DNA from 2 places in the Novosphingobium sp. Sphag1I genome. Region 2 is predicted to be linked to the other one. Evidence: riboswitches for the same ligand, from Rfam matches in the RefSeq annotation. Region 2 holds a riboswitch; the other holds the start of a gene.

Region 1 (7,576 bases), on a different contig from region 2:
CATCGCCATGGCCAGATCGTGCAGCACAAGACAGACCCCGACGCCCCGCGCCGCCTGTTCGCGCAAACCCGTCAACAAGCGCAAGGCATGGCCCAGATCAAGACTGGCCAAAGGTTCGTCCGCCAAAATCCAGCGCGGCTCTCCGGCCAGAACCCGCGCCAGCAAGGCCCGCGCCCTTTCGCCCCCGGACAGGCGCGACATCGGGCGAGAGGCCAGATGATCCAGATCCATCGTCGCCAAAGCCCGCGTCACCGCATCGCGATCTTCATCCACCGTTCCATGCGCCCGGTGCAAGGGGGCTGCCTGCCAAGGCAAACGACCCAGTTCCACCAGCGTCTGCACCGTCACATCCCACGCCGCCTCACCCCCTTGCGGCAAATAACCGAGCAGTCGCGCCCGTTCACGCGGCGGCATGTCGGGCAAATCGCGCCCATCCAATGCCACACGCCCGGCAACCGACAGAACGCAGGCCATGGCCGACAGCAGGCTGGATTTGCCCGCGCCATTGGGGCCGCATATCGCCGTCACCTGTCCCGCGGCCAAATCCAGCGACACATCCGCCAACCGCCCGGCCAGAGAGAGATTTTGCGCGCCCAGCATCATCGCCATCCCCCGTCCCGCATCCGCCAAAGCAGCGCCATAAAGAAAGGCGCGCCCAGCAAAGACAGCGCAATCCCCAACCGCAATTCCCCCCCCGCCAAGGGCAAGATTCGACAAACACTGTCGCCCACCAAAAGCAGCAAAGCCCCGCCCAGCGCCGACGGCACGATCAGCGAGGATGGCCGCCGGTCGGTAAATGGGCGCAACAAATGCGGCACGACAAGGCCCACAAAACCGATGATCCCGGCCACCGCCACGCTGCCCCCCACCGTGCAGCCTACGCCAAGGATCAGCAGGGCCTGCAACCGGCGCGGATCGACGCCGAGCGAACGCGCCGCCGCCTCGCCCAATGTCAGCGCATCGAGCGAACGGCCCGCCAGCATAAAGGCCGCGATGCCGACAACCATCAAAGGCGCCGCCACCCAAACATCATTCCACGACCGATCCGCCAGCGCCCCCATCAGCCAAGTCACAATTTCCGACAGGGCAAAGGGCGATGGCGACAGGCTGATGGCAAGGCTCATCAACGCACCCGACAGGCTGGCGATCATCGTGCCCGCCAGCGTAAAGAGCGCCACGCCGCCCTGCCCCCGTCCCGCGATCAGGCCCAGCAAACCCATCGCCCCGCCCGCCCCGATCAAGGCAAACAACGGCAAGGCCCAAGGCCCCATCATCAGCCCAAAAGACCCCAACCAGATGCTGAGCACCGCACCAAGCGCCGCACTGGGCGCAATGCCGAACAGGCCCGGATCAGCCAAAGGATTGCGCAAATAGGCCTGCATCGCCGCCCCGGCCGCGCCAAGCCCGCCGCCCACCAGCACCGCCAAAAGGCTGCGCGGCAGGCGCAATTGCATCAGAATCAGCCCCGCGCCCGGCACATCGGCATGGAACGGATCAATCCACACCCGCCCGGCCAGCAGGCTGGCCCCAAAGGCAAGGACCAGGGCCGAGATCAGCGTCCCATTCAACCGCGTCACTTCATCGCCCCCTTGCGGATTTGCGCCAGTCGTTGCGCGGCGCGGATGATGGTCGGGCCGCCGCAATATTCAAGGCTGGCGTCGAAATCGAAACGCTGCATCCCCGGCAATTGCGCCAGAACAGGATGGCGCACCACGCGCCGCCCTTCGCGCCCGCCGTCGGCATCGCCATGCCCCACGACCAGAAGCACACGGGGCGGGTCCGCCACCATTTGCTCCAGCGGCAGATATTGCGATTGGCCCATGCCCCGTATCGCGGCAAAGGGGGTGAATCCGGTGCGGCGCAAAAGGTCCGACACCAATGTCTCGCGCCCCACGACCAATCCCCCGCCATGCCAGATCAGCGCGGGCACAGGCTTGAAACCATCGGGGGCCGAGGCATCGCGCAAAGATTGCTCGATCCGCGCGATCATGGCCTCCCCCCTTTCGGAATGGCCCAAGAGGGCGGCCATGCGGCGGATTTGCGCCTCGCTGTCCTCGACATTGGCGGCCATGGAAAATTCTTCGAGCCGCAGCCCCATCCTTGCATAGGCGGCGCGGGTGGCGGGCGGCGTAAAATTGCCCGACACGATCATGGATGGCCTTGCCGCCACCACCTCCTCCAACGCCCCGCGGGTCGAAGGATAGCGCGCCGCCGCCGCCACATCCATCGAGCTTTGCAAAGGATCGTGGCTATAGGAGGACAGCGCGCCGATCTGATCCCTGTCTGCCAGTTCGACCAGCAGAACATCGGTACAGGGATTAAGGCTGATAATGCGCGAAGGCTGGCCCCCGGAACCGGCCGGGGCGCAGGCGCCCAGTGCCAGAACCGAAAGAAGGGCCAGCCCCCGCAACATGATTACAGCTTTGCCCGGATGCCCGCCGATGCGGTGCGGCCATAGGAATTGTAATCCTTGACCACGGCATAGCGTTCATTGGTCAGGTTTTCGATGCGGCCAAAGATTTCCGCATGATCGCCCACCGGCATGCTGGCGCGCAGGCCGAACAGGGCATAGCCGGCAAGGCGGTTGCTGTTGGCGGCATTGTCAAAGCTGGACGATACGACGCGAATGTCACCGCCCACGGCCAGACCGGCCAGAGGCGTTTTCCAATCCGCCGACCATGTGACCATGTGGCGCGGACGACGGGCCAGATCCTTGCCATAGGCCGTGCTGCCTGCGGTCTGGTTCGTGCTCTTCACGAAAGTATAGGCCGCGCGCAATTGCAACGCATCGACCGGGCGCAGGCCCGTTTCGAACTCCAGCCCTTCGGCGCGGGTGCGGCCAAGGTTGGCATAGGTCGAGGTCGAAAGATCATAGTCGATCTGATTGTTGATATTGCGGTGGAACCACGTGACGGCGCCATACAGCTTGCCATTGCGGTCGCCCTTTTCCAGCCCGATGTCATAGGATTTGCTGGTTTCGGCCTTGAGCGTCGTGTTGCCCGAATAGGGATCGAACAACTGATACAGGGTCGGGGCGCGGAACCCTTCGCCATAGGAAGCGCGCAGGCGCACGTCCGAGATCAAATTGTACGTCCCGTTCGCGCCAAAACTGGTGTGAGTGCCAAAGGTCGAATGGCTGTCCACGCGCAGGCCGCCCGACAGGCTCAGCCCAAACGCACGCCAGCCCAGCAGGCCATAGCCGCTGGCGATATTGGCATCATTCACCGCGCCCGGCGTGAAATAATACGAACGCGCGTGGTTCCACATCGCCTCGCCGCCCAGATCGGCGGAAAAGAAATAGGGCAGATCGACATGCGCCGCGCCATCGATGCGCGTGCTGCGGCCCAGATAGGAACTGTATTCGCTGCTCTGAACCGTGGGGTCGATATAACCGCGACGCAGCGAGGACTGGCTGATGCCCAGACGCGCCGTATACTTGTCCGCCGCATATTCCAGACCGACGCGGCCCGACACCTGCTCGCTCGACTGCTTTTCGCCGCGGTTCACATAACCCAGCGTCCAGTCATAGGAATCGATCCCCACCTTGCCATCGGCATATCGCGCCGTGGCGACAAGGTTCAGCCCCTGCGCCAGACGCAGGCGGGCGCGGGTCGACAGGCGGGTCTGGCGGAAACCGTTGGAAAGCGTGTCGGTGACGCGGGTGGGAATGCCGTCAGTGCTGAAATAGCCGCCATTGACGGTGATTGCATAGGCGTCCTTGGCAATGCCCAGCGTGGCCCCCGCGTCAAACGTGTTGTTCGTGCCGCCATCAAGGCTGAGTTCCACGCCGTTCAATTCGCGGCTGGTGATGGCGATGACGCCGCCGATGGCGTTGCTGCCCCACACCACGCTGTTCGATCCGCGCAGCAATTCGATGCGACCGATGCCGCCAGAGGTCAGGCTGGCAAAATCATAGCCGCCCGAAGGGGCCGCCGTATCTTCAACCTTGACGCCGTCAATCATCACCAGCGTCTGTTCGGAATTGGCGCCGCGCACGAACAGGCTGGTCGTCGCCCCCATGCCGCCCGCACGCGCAATCGACACGCCCGGCAGGCGCGAGAAAATGCGGGTCAGGTCCGGCCCCTGAATGGATTGAATTTCGGACAGGTCGACGACGCTGACCGACTGGCCCGTTTCATTGACCGGCTGGCTCTGGCCGGTGGCAAGAACGGTGATCGCATCACCATCATCGGCGGCCAGCGCAGGCGTGGACAAGGCAAGCGCCACCAACGACGATGCCACGGCGAAATTACGGATATTCATAGCTCTTCCCCTCACGAAGGCAGATGCCGTTCGTGGCGGGAGAGGCCGTCCCACGCACCCCTTGCGCATGGAAAACAGACGGCATCGCGCTGCATCCGGTCCTCCCCGCCCGGCGCTGAACGACAACCAACGGCAGGTCTCCTGGCTATCCGGGGTCAACGCGCATCTGCCGCCTTCCCAGGCCATTTGGCCCAGTGGCATGTGACAGTACGCTCGCCCGGAAACAGTTGCGGGGGCAGCTTTGCCTCACTTGCCGCGCGGGCGCGACAGGCATGCAAATTCCCTTTTCAGCCGATCTTGCGAAAGGCACCGTTGGCGTTGGCCGCCGCCCTAGCCCCGCATGGCCATATACGCAAGGGCCGACAAAAGTGGGCCTACTGATGGAAAAGGAAGTTAATATTAACCCTGAACGGCGGCTCGAAATTAAGGCGTTAAGGATTAGTGGGCCCAACAGTGCCGCAATGAGACGGCAGGAAATCGGCTGATGCAAGCCGGGCCAATGTATGTTTTGCCATGCTGACCCGCCCCTGCAACAGGCCGAGATGTCAGGATGAACAAGTTTCGTGTCGCTCTTGCGCCCAATGCCAGCCAGTCCATGCCCGCATATGATATGCGGACGTCCGATGATGCTGCGCGCCTGCGCCGGGGCGGCGGGATGAAGATCAACGCCTTGCGCAATGCCGAAATGCGCCGCGCCGCGATGCATCGGGTTCTGGCCGTGGTCTGCGCACTGTTGGCTATGCTGGCGGTTCAGGCCTATCGCGGACAAGGCACCGGCGCGATGGCCTTGGCCGCAACCACCACACATGAAGAAGCAGACCCTGTCGATGGACAGGCCAGCCTTGCCCCCATGCCCTTTGAACAACCAGGCGACAGTTGGCCGGGTGCTGCCTATTACTATGTCAGCCGCGAAGCCGAGCCACAGGCCCCGACGACCGGCTGGCGATCGGCGCTGGCGACGATTGCGCCGGGACTGCATTGGGATGGCGACAATGCGGCGCAGGGCGAGGATGAAGCGCCCCTGCCCGGTTCCGGCCCTGCGGCGCGGGCGCTGTCGGGTCTGGCCAATGCGGTGGATCGGGAACGCGCGCTGTCATGCCTGACGGCGGCGATCTATTACGAAGCCGCCAGCGAACCCGATGACGGACAGCGCGCCGTGGCGCAGGTCGTGCTGAACCGCATGGCCCACCCCGCCTATCCCAAATCGGTGTGCGGCGTGGTGTTTCAGGGTTCCGAGCGCGCCACCGGGTGTCAGTTCACCTTTACCTGTGACGGCGCATTGATGCGCAAACCCAGCCGCTATTTCTGGAGCCGTGCCGAAACCGTCGCACGGGCGGCCCTTGGCGGCTATGTCTATGCCCCGGTTGGCCTTGCCACGCATTACCACACTTTTGCCGTCCACCCCTATTGGGCCGACAGTCTGAACTTTATCGGCCAGATCGGCGCGCACCGTTTTTACCGGATGCATGGTCCGGCAGGCGATTCCGGCGCATTCCGTTTTGTTCACGCGATGAGCGAACCCTTGCCCGTGCCGCATCAGCGCGTCGCCATTGCAAATCGCGAATTGGTCGATGATCCCATCGCCATCGAGCGGGCCTATGCCGCCAAAATGGGTCAGACTTTGAACCCCGCGCCGCGTGCAGCGGCAGTTGCCACGCCTGCTCTTGCCGCACCGCAATATACCGCCGAGGCGTTACGCCATGGCGGCGAAGCGGCCTATCGTGCCAATAACTTGCCCGGCAGCGATAATGTGCGCCCTGAATATCAAAATAGTGGCCGCTGGATCAGCGACCCTCAGTAAACCACAAGATATCGCCAAAACCCCGCCCCGACGCGCCCTTGCAAAAGCGGCGCATCGGGGCGTTTTAACGTTCATCGATCCATGATGGGGGTAAATTCGGTTAACCGATCACAAGCATTTGATAACCAAGGCGACATACGAAGGCTTAGGCCGAATGTGGCATTACGATCCAACGTATTAGAGAAAATCGAGGAATTTTTGAGCATGTCGATCCGATTTGCAGCGGCAGGAACTGGCGAATGCGGCGCGGTTGCGCGCGTGCTGCGCCGCCCCCGTCTGCGTGCTCCCGCCAATGATCATGACAATCCGGTCGAAAACGACGTTCTGCTCAATTCCGCATTGCAACACTTTGCCCGCCACGGCCTTGGCGCGGCCGAACGCGCGCGCGACATTGCGCTGCGCGCCTTCTTTGACGGCAACCGCGAACAATATCGCCACTGGCTGGGCGTGTGCCGCAAACTGGACCGCCAGATGGCAAGCCGGTTGTCCGTTGTGCATCGCGCCGCTGTCGAACCTGTAGAGCAGTCCGGGCCGGAGTAGGCCCGGATCTTGAGGGCATTATTGGGGCGCAATTTTTTGTATAAATGCGACAAAAATTGCACGAAACATTCGGCCGTTAACCATTCCGTGACGTGTCCTCCCTAATCTGCCCTCAACCAACGGGAGTTGTGCGATCCGTCCTTTATTCGACATGATGCGGGTTTTGTTCAAAACCAACGCTGCTGATGACCGGGCAAGAGCGATTCTGATCAAGACGCTCTACACTCAGCCCGCATCGCTGGCGTTGGGGGCAATCTGCGGCATTTTGTCGAGCGCGGCGGCAGCCCATGACTCCCAAGATCACAATATCACGATTGCGGCATGGGTGCTTTCAACCATCGCCGTTGCCCGCGTGGCCAGCGCCACACTGTTGCCCAAATGGTTTTCGCACAAGCCGCGCCTGCTTGAAATCATTTATGAAATTGGCGCATTCACCTACTCCAGTTCAGCAGGCATGATTGCAGCGTTAAGCTTTGCCTCGGATGTTCCGGGGCCGGTTTGCACGCTGCTTGTGGCCAATGCGACGGGTTATGGCGCGGGCATTGCCGCGCGTAATGCAGGGCGGCCATTTATCGCGATCGGGCAATTGTCGCTGGCCATTTTCCCGATGATCATTGCCGCGGCCATGCAATCGGACCTGTCGAGCCGCCTGCTTGCCTTTAACCTTTTCCTTGTTTTGCCCGCGATGATGTCGATCACGCTTAATGTGTTTCGTATGTTGCGCGATTCGATTGCCAGCGCCGAAACCAGCCAGCGTCTTGCCGAAAAGATGCAGCATCTGGCGCGCACCGATATTGTCACAGGCCTGTTGAACCGCGCGGGCCTTAATCACCATCTGGTCGAACGCCTTGTCGCGATCCCTGAAGGCAATAAGCTGGCGATCCTGTGGCTCGACCTCGACCGGTTCAAGGAAATCAACGATACGCTGGGCCATCAGGTCGGCGACCGCTGCCTGGTCGAAGTGGCCGCCCG
Region 2 (7,576 bases):
AAACACCCCAGCTTTCGCCACCGGGCGGTGGATTGCCCACTGGGTCATCCCAGAAACGCTGAACCGCCGCGCCCAGATCCTCCGGATCAGCGCCGTCCCACGCCCCAAAATCCAATTCCCGCCATCGCGGATCAAGGCGCAATTCGGCCCCAAAATCCTGCGCAATCGCCTGTGCCGCCGTGGCGGCGCGCGACAGATCGGAGGCAATGACCCGCACCACGGTCAGGCCGCACACCCTTTCACGGCAATGGGCCAGTCCGGCCATGGTCGGCACAGCCTCGCCATGCCCCCACAGCCGCCCGGCCTGTTCCACCGCGCCATGACGCAACAGATGGAGGCACCTCACCTTCACAAAGCCGCAGCCACGCTGGCCTGTTCAAAGGTGGCCATTTGGTCGTGCGCGGCCAAAGCGCTGCGCAGCAAGGGCACAGCCACCGCCGCCCCGCTCCCCTCGCCCAATCGCATACCAAGGTGCAGCAAAGGAACGAGGCCCAGATGTTGCAGCAATCGCTCATGGCCGCTTTCGGCCGAACAATGCGCGGCAAGGCAATGGGCGGTCACATCCGGTGCCGCAACAAACAATGGCGCCAGCGAGGCACTGGCAATAAAACCATCGAGCATCACCGGAATGCGCATCCACCGCGCAGCCAGCATGGCGCCGGCCATCGCCGCAATCTCGCGCCCGCCAAGGCGGCGCAGCGCCTCAAACGGATCATCGCAAAGTCCGGCGTGCAGATTGAGGGCTGCGTCGACCACAGCCATTTTTCGCACGATGCCAGGCGCATCAACGCCTGTGCCGCGCCCCACCCAATCGCGCGCGATGCCGCCAAAGGCCAGCGCGCAAAGGGCGGCGGCAGGGGTTGTATTCCCTATGCCCATTTCGCCCACAAACAATAGATCGGCGCGCGGATCGACCGCCCCCGCCCCTGCGTTGAGAGCGGCCAGACATTCCGCCTCGCTCATCGCGGGTTCCTCTGAAATATCGCCGGTCGGACGGTTCAGATCGAGCGGGATGATGGTCAGATGCGCGCCGCAAGCGCGCGCCAGCGCATTGATGGCGGCTCCGCCCTGCTGGAAATTGGCGACCATCTGCTCGGTCACTTCGGCGGGATAGGCGCTGACGCCTTTGGCCGCGACGCCGTGATTGCCGGCAAAGATGATGCCCTGCACATGGTCGAGTGCGGGCCTTTCGCGCCCGCTCCACCCGGCCATGAAGATCGCCAGATCCTCAAGGCGCCCCAAGGATCCGGCCGGTTTGGTCAATTGCGCCTGGCGCGCGCGCGCCCGCGCTGCGGCATCCGCATCCACAGCGGGCAAGCCGCAAAGGGCGGCAAGGAATGCCTCTTTCGTGGCAAAATGAGTCATGTCGCGACAAATCCTTCGGGCGGAGTGCGGGTGATGAAATGGCCCTTCACGCCCTGCGGCCATTGGCGATAGGGCACCTGGCCATGATCGCTGGCGGCCTGAAGCGCGGCATATTCCAGTATCGCCTGCGCGCTTTCGCCATCGGGGGTAAAATCGCCCAGAACATAACCGATCCGCCCCGGCGCACGAATATGCACCACGCAATGCCTTTGACAGGCAAAAAGACAGGGCATTTCCTCGACCGCCACGCCGGACAGGTCGGGATCCTGCGTCTGCCGTTCCCGCAAAGCCTCGGCCAACAAGGCCCCGCCGCGCCGGCCTTGGCTATCCTCTCTCTCATCGGCCGAAACCCGGCATGTCGAGCAGACCACCACGCATGGCCCCTTGTCCACCGCGCGCAACATCAGGATGCGGTCCTGCAAGGTGCAAAAAATTGATTCAATTCGGGCATGGGCATGTTCCTTCGGCCTGACGATCCCATCCCGCCCGACCCCATCGCACAGCACCCATGCCGCATGAAACACACGACAAATCATGCCGCCCGACCGTGCCGTGCGGAACCACATTGTCGCTGTTCAGGGAACATCCCCGTCCGCGCCGCACACCCTGTCGGCCCGAAAAACGACCGCGTCAGGCAGGTCTCCTGGCTTGCGGGTCAACGCCGGTTCGGCCGCCTTCTCAGGATTGCTCCCAATGGCATAGGGCCGCTGGCTCACCGCTCACAGTTGCAGGGGCAGCCCGGGTCTTGAACCCGTGTTCCCTTTTGATCCCCTCGCGGGGAACCTGTCGCTGATGTGCAAGTATCGAGGGCCGCATTCCCACGCAAGGGGTTTATGGCAGCGCCCGGCCGCTTAGCCCACGAAAAAGGGGCGGAATTTCTCCCGCCCCCTTCGTTGCGACCCGTTCGGGTTATTTGTTCAATGCGCCGCGCTGGTGTCGATCGGCCCCTTGGGTTTGGGCACCAGCCACACGATCATCGCCGCCACAACAAAACAAACCGCAATGGTGCCAAAGATGTGAAGCGTGGCCAACATCACGCTTTGCCCCTGAACCAATTGATCCAAGGAAGCGATGGCGCTTTGCTGGCTTTGCCCGGCGTCAACCATGCTATCAATCGTGGCCTGACCTTGCGGCATGGCCCCGGCGATGGCGCTTTGCGAGCGCGTCGCTTCATTCTCCCACCCGGTCTGGACCAGCGAGGTGGCAAAGGCCCCCGCCACGGTGCGCATGAAATTGGACACGCCCGCCGCATTGGCTTCCTCGCCCGGATCCACGCTGGCCATGGCAAGGCCGATGGTGGGGATGAAGAACATCACCATGAACGGCCCGGTCAAAAGTGTCGGCATCGCCGCCTGCCAGAAGGTAACGTCGCTATTGAAACTGGTGCGCCATGCGGCAAGGCCCGCCAGCCCCATGATCCCGGCAAAGATGATTTTGCGCGGGTCATATTTTTCGGCCATCTGCCCGACGATGGGCGCCGAAAGGACGGCAAAGACCCCCATCACCCCGGTCGCATATCCCGCCCATGTGGCGGTATACCCAAGGTTTTGCTGCAACCACAAAGGCAGGATCACAACCGTGGCAAAGAAAGCGCCGAAACCCACCGAATAGGTCAGCGCCGCCGCCGTAAACCCGCGATGACGAAAGATGCGCAGGTCCACAATCGGGTTCTTTTCGGTCAGCTCCCAGATCATGAAACAGGCAAAGCCAATCGCCGCAATCACCGCCAGAGCCTGAATTTCGACCGAAGCGAACCAGTCATGGTTGCGGCCTTCGTCCAGCAGGATCTGAAGCGCGCCGACCCAGACGATCAGCAGAGCCAGACCCACCTTGTCGATCGGCGCCTTGATGATTTCATCCTTGCGCCCGCGCAGCAGCACCAACAGCATCAGGCCGCCCGCCGCCGCCACCGGCACGCCGATGAAGAAGATCGAGGGCCAGCCAACATTGTCGCACAAAGTCCCGCCCAGCACCGGCCCGACAATCGGCCCGACCAGTGTGGTCATCGCCCAGATCACCGTGCCCAGCACCTGCTTTTCCGGCGGCAACAGGCGAAGCATCAAGGTTTGCGCCAGAGGCATGATCGGCCCCCCGCACAGACCCAGCGCCACGCGGCAAGCCACCAGCATGCCCAGCGAAGTCGACATGCCGCAAAGCGCCGAGAGAACCGCAAAGGACAGATAGCAGGTGAGAAACACCCTCTGTGCGCCGAAACGCGCCGAAAGCCACCCGGTCAAAGGCACTGTGATGGCTTCGGCCACCGCATAGGATGTGATCACCCAGCTGCCCTGTGACGCCGAAACGCCCAGTGAACCGGCAATCGTCGGCACCGAAACATTGGCAATGGTGGTGTCAAGCACCACCAGAAAATTGCCCAGCGCAATGGCCAGCACCACCAGCCATAATTGCGCCCCCTCCAAGGGCCGGTCAGGAGAGGTTGCCTTGATCATTTCGAAACGTCGATATCAGCCGTCATCGACAGGCCGACGCGCAAGGGGTGCGCGGCCAGTTCCTTGGGATCCAGCGCGACGCGGACGGGCAGACGCTGAACCACCTTGATCCAGTTGCCGGTCGCGTTCTGGGCCGGAACCACGGCAAAGGCCGCACCCGTACCGCCCGAAAAGCCCACGACCGTGCCGTGATATTCGACCGATGAACCATAAAGGTCGCTCTTGAGCGTCACCTTCTGGCCCGGATGAACCTTGGAAAGCTGCACTTCCTTGTAATTGGCGTCGACATAGGCGGCGCCCACGGGGACGACCGACATCAGGCTCTTGCCCGGTTCGGCGCGCTGGCCCACCTGAACCGCACGGCGGGCGACGATGCCATCAAAGGGAGCGCGGATGATCGTGCGTTCCAGATCAACGCGGGCCTGATCGCGCGTGGCGCGTGCGGCCAGCACCTCCGGGTTGGTTTCGGGCGTCGTGTTTTCGATCAACACACGGTTGGCTTCCCGCGTGCCCGATGCGGCCTCACGATTGGCGGCGGCCAATGAAACAGCCGCCTCGGCGGCGCGAAGGTTGGCGGTGGCGGTGGCCATGGCGCTGCGCGCAACGGTCAGTTCTTCACCCGAAACCGAACCCGACGCGGCCAGAGCCTCGCGGCGTTTCAGATCAACCGCGGCCTTTTCCACATCGGCGCGGGCCGCTGTCAGGCTGGCCGTGGCGCGGGCCTGATCGGCGGCGCGTGCGGCAATCTGGGCGCCAAGGCCAAGGTCGGTGGCCGACAGGCCGCGCACCCGGCGCTCGGTCAGCGCCAGATTGGCTTCAGCCTTGGCCAGCGCAATCCGAGCATCTGTGTCGTCAAGGCGGACGAGAACGTCGCCTTTTTTGACCATCTGCGTGTCGGAAACCAGGACTTCGCGCACGGGGGCGACGACCTGCGCGGTGATCAAAGCCGTGTCGGCACCCACATAGGCGTTGTCGGTTTCGACATGGTTCGAGGCATAGAGGACATCATAGGCCCCATAGGCCACCGCCACCGCGGCAATGCCCAGCGCCAGACGCGTGAACATCTGCTTGCGCTTGGCCTTGTTGGCCTCATCGCTCTGCGCGGTCAGGGTTTCGGCATCAGGCTCCACATCATGTTCGTGGATACGGGCGACGGATGAAGTTTTGGAGGACATGGGGGGACTCCTTAAGCCTGAAAGCCACCGCCCAGCGCGCGCACCAGCGCGACATCAAGGGCAAAGGCACGAGTTTTGAGGGCAGCGGTGGCGCGGCGGGCGGCAATCAATGAATCTTCGGCAACCAACACGTCGAGAACCGTGGCAAGGCCGCCGCGATAGCGGTTATTGGCAACATCCCATGCCGCCTGGGCGGCGGACTGGGCCTGTTCTGCGCTGGACAGGCGGCGGGTCAGTTCCTGACGGCTGGTGGCCGCATCGGCAATTTCCTGAAGCGCGTGGACCAGCGTGCCGTCATATTGGGCAACGGCAACGGCATAATCGGCCTGCGCCCCGCGCTTGGCGGCGACAAGGCGGCCACCGTCAAAGATGGGCAAAGTCACAGCCGGACCCACCGAGCCATATTCCGATCCCGACTTGACCAGATTGGACAGGCCCAAAGATTGCAAACCGATCATCCCGGCCAGATTGATGTTGGGATAGAATGCGGCGCGGGCCACCTTGATCCGTTCCGCCGCCGCATCGGCATGGGCGCGGGCGGCCACCATATCCGGACGACGGCCCAGCAATTGGGCGGGAATATTGGTAGGCAAACCGGGGCTGGCCAGTTTGGTCACAGCCGGGCGTGCGATAGCAAGACCGCGATCCGGACCGGCCCCAACCAGCGCCGCCAAACGGTGACGGTTGAGCGCGATCTGTTCATCAATCGCGGCCAGATCGCCCTGCGCCGTCGCCAGATTGGCACGGGCACGCGCCACGGCGCCTTCATTTTCCAGCCCCTGATCCCGGCGCTGTTCGATCAGTGCCAATGTGCGGGCGCGGATCTTTTCCGCCTCCAGCGCGGCGTCCTGTTCGGCATAGGCAGCGGCAAGGTCAGAATAGGCCGTGGCAATGCCGGTCGATACCGCAAGACGGGCGGCCGCCGCTTCGGCGCCTGCGGCCAGACGGTCAGCCTTGGCGGCGCGCAAAGCCGCCCGGTTCTTGCCCCAGAAGTCGATTTCCCAATTGAGGCTTAGCGAGGCCTGACTCGTTTCGCGCCAGCCTTTGGGGGCAAAGGCGGCGGGAAAGAGGTAATTGTAGCTCTGCTTGGCAAGGCCCGCATCGCCATTGCCCGAAACAGTCGGCAGCAAGGCGCCACGAGCCGTGCCCACAGATGCGGCGGCGGCCGCAAATCGCGCCTCGGCCACGCGCAAGTCGGTGGCCCCTTCCAGCCCTTCGGCAATCAGTTTGGAAAGCTGCTCATCGCCATAAGTTCGCCACCAGCCATCGACCGGCCAATCGCCTTGCGGCGCGGTCAGGCTTTGGCTGGCGGCGAACGTTTGGGGGGCCTTAGGCGCCGGGGACGGGATGGGATTGGCGCCTAAGGCAGGCGTGGCCAGCAGGGCCCCTGCCACAAGGGTCAGGGCTGCTGTGGGGTGCCACGCCGGGGGGAGGAAGCGACTCATTTGCTCACCTTTAAAACCATACTGTACGGTTCAGTTATCGATTTTGCTTGCCTCGTCAAGAGAAAACTGTACAGTCTGGTTTAGAAATGAGAGGAAATATGCGGCAGAAATCGGATTCCCGCCGCCAATGCATTCTGGAAGCGGCCACAAGCCTGTTTCGCGAAGTCGGTTTCGGACGGGTCAGCATGGCCCAGATCTCGGCGCGTGTTGGCGGTTCAAAAGCTACTCTTTACAGCTATTTCCAGTCCAAGGAGGAGCTGTTCGCCACCGCCATGATCGAGGCCATGGAGGAACAGGGACAGGCCATGATCGACCTGTTGGACCCAAGCGAACCCGACGTTCGCAAGGTTCTGATGCGGTTTGGCCTGGCTTATGTAAATTTCATCACGGCGCCTCAGGCGCTGTGCTGTGTTCGCACGGCCATCGCCGAGGGAACGACAGACAACGGGCTTGGCGCAACGCTTTATCGCCTTGGGCCCAAGCGCGGCTGGGACGATATCGCCTCCTATATTGCCGCCGTGATGGAGCGGGGCAACCTGCCCAAAGGTGACGCGCATATGGCCGCGATGCATCTTAAAGGCATGCTGGAATCCAGCGTGTTTTATCCGATGCTTTATGGTGCCGAACCGGAAATGGACATCGACACCGTGGTAAAAGGCGCCGTGGACGCCTTCCTGCGCGCCTACGGGTAAGGCAAAAAGACTGGAAATGGTCCGCCGCCCGGTTCATGGCTAAGGCACTGAACCGGAACAGGTGGCCATGACGACAGAATCCCCGGCGCGCAGCATTTTCCTTTGCGCAGGTTGTACAGCGCTGGCCTATTTTGCCGTGGGGCTTCCTTTGGCGGTCCTGCCGGGATGGGCGCTCAAGCTGGGTTTCGGCCCGGTCATCGCGGGGTTCCTGATCTCGGCCCAATATGTCGCAACCGTGCTGAGCCGTATTGTTGTCGGGCCGATGATCGATCATTCCGGGCCGCGCCGGGCGATTGTGCTGGGCTTTATCACCTGTCTGGGCGCAGGGGCGATGACGATTGCCGCCTTGTGGATCACAACTCCTCTGGCCGCGCTGGCGGTGATGATGGTCTCGCGGATCCTGCTGGGTTTCAGCGAAAGTCTGGTCAGCACAAGCGCGATGGCTTGGG

The links. Region 2 has a riboswitch for cobalamin ahead of ACZ9HU_RS03255 (DUF1636 family protein). Riboswitches for the same ligand answer to the same signal wherever they lie in the genome.
Region 1: another riboswitch for cobalamin. It lies ahead of ACZ9HU_RS05435 (TonB-dependent receptor plug domain-containing protein); the one in region 2 lies ahead of ACZ9HU_RS03255 (DUF1636 family protein).

What each region holds. Positions count from the first base shown of each region.
Region 1 is NZ_JBWBQS010000004.1:59,631-67,206, reverse strand. Features, by position in the region: gene ACZ9HU_RS05450 (ABC transporter ATP-binding protein) at 1-603, opposite strand, end outside; gene ACZ9HU_RS05445 (FecCD family ABC transporter permease) at 600-1,577, opposite strand; gene ACZ9HU_RS05440 (ABC transporter substrate-binding protein) at 1,574-2,413, opposite strand; gene ACZ9HU_RS05435 (TonB-dependent receptor plug domain-containing protein) at 2,416-4,263, opposite strand; cobalamin riboswitch at 4,378-4,592, opposite strand; gene ACZ9HU_RS05430 (cell wall hydrolase) at 4,814-6,064, shown strand; gene ACZ9HU_RS05425 (hypothetical protein) at 6,269-6,604, shown strand; gene ACZ9HU_RS05420 (putative bifunctional diguanylate cyclase/phosphodiesterase) at 6,756-7,576, shown strand, end outside.
Region 2 is NZ_JBWBQS010000002.1:268,751-276,326, forward strand. Features, by position in the region: gene ACZ9HU_RS03245 (histidine phosphatase family protein) at 1-346, opposite strand, end outside; gene cobT (nicotinate-nucleotide--dimethylbenzimidazole phosphoribosyltransferase) at 349-1,365, opposite strand; gene ACZ9HU_RS03255 (DUF1636 family protein) at 1,362-1,769, opposite strand; cobalamin riboswitch at 1,982-2,167, opposite strand; gene ACZ9HU_RS03260 (DHA2 family efflux MFS transporter permease subunit) at 2,283-3,815, opposite strand; gene ACZ9HU_RS03265 (EmrA/EmrK family multidrug efflux transporter periplasmic adaptor subunit) at 3,812-4,990, opposite strand; gene ACZ9HU_RS03270 (efflux transporter outer membrane subunit) at 5,002-6,435, opposite strand; gene ACZ9HU_RS03275 (TetR/AcrR family transcriptional regulator) at 6,534-7,127, shown strand; gene ACZ9HU_RS03280 (MFS transporter) at 7,195-7,576, shown strand, end outside.